DNA from 2 places in the Bacillus cereus group sp. BfR-BA-01316 genome. Region 1 is predicted to be linked to the other one. Evidence: riboswitches for the same ligand, from Rfam matches in the RefSeq annotation. Region 1 holds a riboswitch; the other holds the start of a gene.

Region 1 (3,916 bases):
CTGCCTCGAGAGACCATCATTGAGCTTCCCCAGTTTTCACACATAAAATCCTGAATTGCTTCTTTCATTTCTGGTGTAATTTTTTGTATATGAACCATATACGATTTCTCCCCTTTTCACATCATTGTGATACAATGTTAGTGTATCACATGTAGAGGTATTTGGAGGATGAGGTAAAGTATGAAACGTTTTTTTACAGCATTGTTTACTATACTAGGTGCACTAACTGCGATTGGGATTTTCTTTACAAATAAAGTTATGTACTTGAAGAAAAAAACAGAGGAAGAAGTTTTAGAACGCGAAACGAAAAAGCATTTTCATTTGGACGATTTTAAGGCTATTCAAAAAGAAGAGGTTCACATCCCTTCTCAATTCGGATACGAACTTCACGGATATTACATGCCAGCTGGTCATTCCAATAAATTTATGATTTTTTGCCACGGTGTGACCGTAAATAAAATGAATTCCGTTAAATATGCAAACTTATTTTTAAATAGAGGATATAACGTATTTATTTATGATCATCGCCGCCATGGTAAAACCGGTGGTAAAACAACAAGCTATGGCTATTATGAAAAACATGATTTAAAGTCAGTAGTTGACTGGCTAAAAGATCGTTTCGGAACGAATATTACACTCGGAATTCATGGTGAATCTATGGGTGCTGCAACTCTTCTTCAATATGCAGGACTTGTAGAAGATGGTGCTGATTTTTATATTGCTGATTGTCCTTTCTCTGATTTTTATGGACAGTTACAACATCGTTTGAAAGTTGAGTTTCATTTACCAAAATGGCCTTTATTACCTTTAGCAAATGCCTTTTTAAAAGTTCGTGATGGCTATACAATTCGTGAAGTTTCACCAATTGATTGTATAAAAAATATTAACAATCCTGTTCTCTTTATTCATAGTAAAGATGATGACTATATTTTATCTGATATGACGAAATCACTTTATGAAGCGAAAGAAAATAATAAACAGCTTTATATTGCAGAACATGGTGCACACGCTTGCTCTTATAATGAAAATAAAGAAGAGTACGAAGATGCCATCGATCAATTTTTAAACACATATGTAAAAGAAACAAAAAACAGGCTTGCATAAGCCTGTTTTTTTACTGCGCTAAAACGTCTGTAACTTGTTCCATATTTTCAGAAATCCACTTTACTGCCTCATCTAGCGTTGGGAATTCCGTCGTTTGAAAAGTCACCTCATCTTGAAGTAACCAAACATCTTTCGGTTCTTGTCCTACACCTGCGATTGACCAATGAAGTAAACTATATGGATGATTATCATTCAAAAATGATGCCCATGTGCGCTCATTTGCAATATTTTGTAGTGTTCGTAATTTTTTATCCATCTTTCGTCACCTTACTCTAGTCAGTTATAAAAACTATTATAACACTCTCTTCTCTCTCAAACAAAGTGCTCTTTTTATATTGTCAAGTACTCTCCCTAATTATATGATGAGATTAAGCGTTTAGAAAGGAGGGATAACGTTGGCAAAAGTACAAATTAAAGTAAATGATAATGGCTCTTTTCGCGTTACAGGGGACGTGGAATTAGTCGATTCACAAGGGAATGTATTCCCAGCAAAACCGGCATTTTCTTTATGTCGTTGTGGTCTATCAAAAAATATGCCTTATTGCGATGCTTCGCATAAGGGAAAATTCGAATCTGTTGTTAGAGCACCAGAGGCAGAGTAATTTTGGACGTAACATGCACATTTTTTTGTGCATGTTTTTTCTTTTGATCAACTCCTGTATAGCCCTTTCCCTTACAACATTTCTATTACGTTTATCTCCCTTCAGACCTACATCTATTTTCAAACAATTCTTCACATTCGAATGTTTTTTACTATGCTTTTTTCTTTTTTGTGCTATAATGTGAGCAAACAACATCCTTCGGGGTCGGGTGAAATTCCCAACCGGCGGTGATGAAGCGTAAGCTTCTAAGTCCGTGACCCGTTTTCAACTCGAAAACGGTGGATCTAGTGAAACTCTAGGGCCGACAGTATAGTCTGGATGGGAGAAGGATATGTTTTCTAGTAATTATATATAGCGAATACACTTTTATTTCAGTATGCATATTTTTAAAGGTTCATTTTGAATCTTTATATATGTTTTATTTTGTATACTTATGTTTCTATACTGAAATAAAAAGATACGACTAGCGTTTGAAAAATTCGATATTTTGCTAGGTTTTTTCCTTATGCCAAAATATCAGTCATCGTTAGGTTTCTTTCCTATACTTTCGTATTCGAACTATATTTCTAGAAATCACGTCTCCCAAACCCCAAGGATATAAAATCCTTGGGGTTTTTTGATTTTTTCAGGAGAGGTGAAGAGAATGACAGATCAAGAATATATGAGGATTGCCTTGCAGTTAGCACAAGGTACCTCCGGACAGACAAGTCCAAATCCTATGGTTGGTGCTGTTGTTGTAAAAGATGGAAACATCATAGGAATAGGAGCTCACTTGCGTGCTGGTGAAGAACATGCTGAAGTTCATGCACTTCATATGGCTGGTGAAAAAGCAAAAGGTGCTACCGTTTATGTAACACTTGAACCGTGTAGCCATTTTGGAAAAACACCACCTTGCTGTGAATTACTCATTGAAAAAGGAGTCCAGCGGGTTGTAATTGCTACCCTTGATTGCAATCCACTCGTTTCTGGTAATGGAACAAGGAGATTGGAAAAAGCTGGGATAAAGGTAACTACTGGTGTTCTTGAAGCGGAAGCAACTTTATTAAATCGATACTTTTTTCACTATATGAAAACGAAACGGCCATTTGTAACAATAAAAACAGCAATGAGCTTAGATGGAAAAACAGCGACTGTAACGGGGGAAAGTAAGTGGATTACAGGAGAAAAAGCACGTGCAGACGTTCATCAGTATCGTCATACTCATGATGTGATTCTTGTCGGTGTGAATACTGTTATAACTGATAATCCACATTTAACGACAAGAATTCCAAACGGAGGTAAACATCCTATACGCGTTATTTTAGATACCCACTTAAGAACGCCGCCATCTTCTCATGTCATAACAGATGGCTTAGCTCCGACATGGATTATTGTCGGTAAGGATGTAAATAAAGAGAAAATAGCTTCTTATGAATCTGAAAATATAACTATATTCCAAATGAAAACGAAGCAAATTGAAATACAAGATGTCCTATCCCTACTCGGTGAGAAACAAATCCTTTCTCTATTTGTTGAAGGTGGTCAAGCGGTACATGCAAGCTTCTTAAAAACAAATAGTTTTAATGAAATCGTGACCTATATAAGCCCGAAATTAATTGGTGGAAAAGATGCACCCACTTTATTTGGCGGAGCTGGTTTTTCAAAGTTGCAAGATGCACTTTCCTTAACAATTCAAGAGATGAAGCAAATTGGTAATGATATAAAAATTGTTGCAACCTTAAAAAGCGAGGTGACGGAATGTTTACAGGAATTGTAGAAGAGTTAGGAACGATATCAAGCATGACTCAAAGCGGGGAAGCAATGAAGCTAACTATTAACGCAAATCAAATTTTATCAGATGTTAAGTTAGGTGATAGTATCGCGGTTAACGGGACTTGCTTAACCGTAACTAATTTTACGACTACTTCATTCACTGTCGATGCAATGCCTGAAACGATGAAAGCAACATCACTTCGTATGCTAAAGCCAAGTGCTAAAGTGAATTTAGAACGGGCAATGGCTGCAAACGGACGATTCGGTGGACATTTCGTCACCGGACATATCGATGGCATCGGTACGATTTTAACTAAAAAACAACATTACAATGCCAACTATTACAAAATAGCAATTTCTGATGAATTACTACGCTATTGTTTGCATAAAGGATCCGTTGCTGTTGATGGCACTAGTTTAACAATATTTGATATAGACGAATCTTCAATTACAATCTC
Region 2 (3,916 bases), on a different contig from region 1:
TGGTATTGCTCGAAAATTTAGTATGACAGTTGAGGAAATTAAAGTGAGGAATGGATTGCGACAAGAGCAAATCTATCCGAACCAACAACTATACGTCAAGTAAAGGCAACGTCCCAAAAGCATAACTTTTGAATAGATTTATTTTCTTCTTATTTAAGATTGCGATAGTAAATGAAATTATATCGACGCAAATTGAAATATATCGAACATAGCTCTTATTATATCGACATTTCGACAAGAAATATCGACTTAACAACAAAATACGACAATAAGAGCAACCTATTCCTAACGAAAAACCGTCCCAAAAGATCTTTTGGGACGGTTTCTTTTACCAAAAAATAAAGACACATATAAATCCAGAAATAGCTAAGTAGCTATATAAGTAAAAGACTTTTGTTCTTGTTTTTTCTTTTGTCCGAAATAGTACGATAGTTGGTTCGATTAGACCAATTGTAAGACAAAGTAAACCAAGAAGCATAAAGCCAATTGAAAGAGAATACAGGGCGATTTGTGGTGCTTGAAATGGAATCATCCATTTTAATAAAAATGCAATAAGTGCAGTGTAACAAATGCTACCGATGTATTTATTCAATGGTGTATCAGAACGGAAACCAGGAAGTTTCTTGGAAAACGGACGGGAAACAACTTCCGTTTGTAAAGATGTATGTTCTTCAATTATTTTTTGAGCTTCTTTTCCTTTTTGGAAAAGGGATAAAATCCAGTTTCGCTCACCTTGGAAAATAAATTGAGAAGTTGTTAAATAGTGATCAACTTTTACCTTATTCCAACTCTTCCATGGATGACGTTCACACAATTTTAATTTACTTTCTGTTTTTTTATCATACTGATAAATACTTATGCCATCTTGGTCAAAAGTAGCGTAGTATGTCTCTCTTGAGAATGTGCCTAGATCAATTGGACAGTAGAAAAGTAATTCTTTTTTCAAATAAAAGTATTCTTTTCTTAAGTTTTTTTTCATTGCTTCTCGAATAGAGTGTCTTTTATCTTTCTTCATGACATTTCCTCCATAACTCAGAAAATGTTCTTATCTTAACAATTCAACATCTTATCACTTTTGACGACATATGACTAGGGGATTCATAAGAGAAATACCGAATTATAAAGTGAAACTTTAATCAGTGGGGGTTTTTTTCCACCCCCCACTAATTATTAGCCCTCACCAATCGGGCTTTTACGGGCAGTTGATCTCCCGCCTAACTTCCTCGCATTTGCCGAATTTCGAGGTGGGAGTCTTACTGCCCGTTAATGCGGGATAAAAAATATGGGTTGTATTGTAAAATATAGTGATCGTTTCTCTGATTATATAAAATTAATAACTTATTTTTAGTAAGTTACACTTTTTTTGTTCACAATACAATCATGTTGTTGTATAATGAAGTGGAAAATAGAATATCGGTCTATCTTCGGGGCAGGGTGAAAATCCCGACCGGCGGTGATGAACAGTTAATAATGTCGTTCTAAGCCCGCGAGCCGTTAAGGCAGGATTTGGTGTGATTCCAAAGCCGACAGTATAGTCTGGATGGGAGAAGATGGAGGTTCAAGCGTTCAAAAAAGATAAGTATTTGAACGTCTGTTTGATGTGCCTTAAAATTCTCCCTTTGTGTAAATCACAAAGGGTTTTTTCGTTCTATGAAAAAATAGGCATAGCAGAACCTTTCCACTTTCCATGAGAAGATCGATGGAAAAGGAGAGAGAAAGATGAAACAAAAAAACAGTGTAGTGCAGATGGTGAGTGTAGCGATGCTAAGTAGTATTGCATATTTACTAATGATGTTGGATTTTCCATTCCCAGGGCTTCCGCCATTTTTAAAAATTGATTTTAGTGATGTGCCAGCTTTAATTGCAGCGATAATTTTTAGTCCAATTGCAGGTGTAATTGTAGAAGCGATAAAAAATATTTTGCATTACGGAATTCAAGGAAGTTTAACGGGAGTACCAGTAGGAGAAGTAGCAAATTTTATAGCAGGATGTTTATTTATTGGTCCAGCAGCATTCTTATTCCGAAAGTATCGCACAGTAAAAAGTTTAACAACAGGATTAATGCTAGGAACAATTACTATGACAGTTATTATGAGTGTGTTAAATTACTTTATTATTTTACCAGCGTACACTTGGTTTTTAAATTCACCAGCTATGTCTAGTGATATTATGCGACAAACTATTGTAACGGCGATATTACCGTTTAATGTAATTAAAGGAATTGTTGTAACAATTGTATTTGTAGCATTATTTTCACGCTTGAAAGTATGGGTATTTGCAAAAATGAAAAATGCTTAAAAATGTTAAACCATTGGCAGCGTAACTGCTAATGGTTTTTTTGTTAGTGAGAATGAAAAAGAGAGCAAAAAATCCCCCTCATACTTATGAGGGGGATTTTTTGAAGTTAATAAAAGACTATTCGAATTTTAAAGAGTCGCCATCAAATGATTCGTCAGCAACTTTAATTGAGTCAGTTGGACAACCTTCGAATGCATCCATCATATCTTCAATTAATACATCTGGAATTTCAACGATACCTTGGTTATCGTCTAATGTTACAAATGCAATACCTTCATCATCATAGTCATAAATGTCTGGTGCAGCAGCACCACAAGCACCGCATGCAATACAAGTATCTTTGTCAACGATTGTATATTTTGCCATATTTTTTCCCTCCTGATAATATGTATGTGAAAAGTTCGCCAAAAAATTATAACCTTATTGTAAAACGGTTTTTAAAACTTTTCAACATAAAATTATAATGATAATGCTTATCAATTAGAGTGTCAACTTATTTTTGAAGTATTTCATAAGATTTTCAAAATACTTAAATGTTATTTCGTTTGATACAATAGAATATATACAAGCATGTAGTGTGAACATGATAAGTTAAATGAATAGCGGTTAATGTGCAATCGTATTGAAAAAGGAATGAAGTTAGACTGAGAGGTGGAAGCGGTAATGCAGCTACAATATACTTTATTATATTGTTTAAAACAATTGAATGGTGAAAGAACCGTTTCTTCGATTTATTATTTATTAAAAGGAAAGAGATCATCGCAAACATTACAAGATGGGAATATGTTTCAAATTTCTTTTTTGTTTGGGATTTATAAATCATTAAATAGAGCTGATTATGATCAAGAAGTTGCAAAGTTGTTACAAACGGATTTAGTTCAAGGTATACATGATAATACATATGTGTTAACGACTGCTGGTAACATGCAATTAAACAAATGGGAAGGTGACTTTGCCTTTCCGACGTATTTAAATGGTTTACACTATGGTGAAATAGGTGAAACGTTTTGGAAGAGATTATCATTGATCGTTCAAACCATTTCGAATTTACAACAGGCGAATACGAAATTTATTCCAATTCAACAGGATACAGAAATAATGATGTGGGTGAAACGTTTTCTCACTGGAATACCATATATGAGAAGTGAATTGGCTAAAAGATTATGGAAAGAAATGCATACACTTTTACAAAAAAATAATCCAGTAGAGGCGACAATCGTAACATATCGGTTAACTGGGTATGAACGTATTGGGTGTACTTTACAACAATTAGCGGTAATTACGAAACAAGATATATTTCGAGTTTATTTTTTATTTTGGGGTACAATTCATTTCATTATTCAAGAAGTTCGCAATAAAGAAAATGAGTTTCCATTATTAGCTGAAATTATATCTTATCCAAATGAGAAAGCTGATTTATTTAGCTTATCAACGAAAAAAACATATAATCTTTGGAGACAAGGACGCTCTTTAGAAGAAATAGCAACAATTCGGAACTTGAAGGTTGCCACGATAGAAGACCATTTTGTAGAAATTGCTTTACGAGAAAAAGAATTTTCTATTGAGATGTTTATGGAAAAAGAAAAAATAGAAACAGTAACAAAAGTAATTGAAGCAT

The links. Region 1 has a riboswitch for FMN ahead of ribD (bifunctional diaminohydroxyphosphoribosylaminopyrimidine deaminase/5-amino-6-(5-phosphoribosylamino)uracil reductase RibD). Riboswitches for the same ligand answer to the same signal wherever they lie in the genome.
Region 2: another riboswitch for FMN. It lies ahead of MR071_RS17010 (ECF transporter S component); the one in region 1 lies ahead of ribD (bifunctional diaminohydroxyphosphoribosylaminopyrimidine deaminase/5-amino-6-(5-phosphoribosylamino)uracil reductase RibD).

Annotation. Positions count from the first base shown of each region.
Region 1 is NZ_JAKUGX010000025.1:59,414-63,329, forward strand. Features, by position in the region: gene MR071_RS18095 (GNAT family N-acetyltransferase) at 1-98, opposite strand, end outside; gene MR071_RS18100 (alpha/beta hydrolase) at 181-1,104, shown strand; gene MR071_RS18105 (DUF2552 family protein) at 1,115-1,360, opposite strand; gene MR071_RS18110 (CDGSH iron-sulfur domain-containing protein) at 1,500-1,706, shown strand; FMN riboswitch at 1,897-2,040, shown strand; gene ribD (bifunctional diaminohydroxyphosphoribosylaminopyrimidine deaminase/5-amino-6-(5-phosphoribosylamino)uracil reductase RibD) at 2,350-3,462, shown strand; gene ribE (riboflavin synthase) at 3,444-3,916, shown strand, end outside.
Region 2 is NZ_JAKUGX010000023.1:23,008-26,923, forward strand. Features, by position in the region: gene MR071_RS17000 (peptidoglycan DD-metalloendopeptidase family protein) at 1-103, shown strand, start outside; gene MR071_RS17005 (hypothetical protein) at 329-1,015, opposite strand; FMN riboswitch at 1,417-1,556, shown strand; gene MR071_RS17010 (ECF transporter S component) at 1,720-2,298, shown strand; gene MR071_RS17015 (ferredoxin) at 2,416-2,664, opposite strand; gene MR071_RS17020 (YpbB family protein) at 2,962-3,916, shown strand, end outside.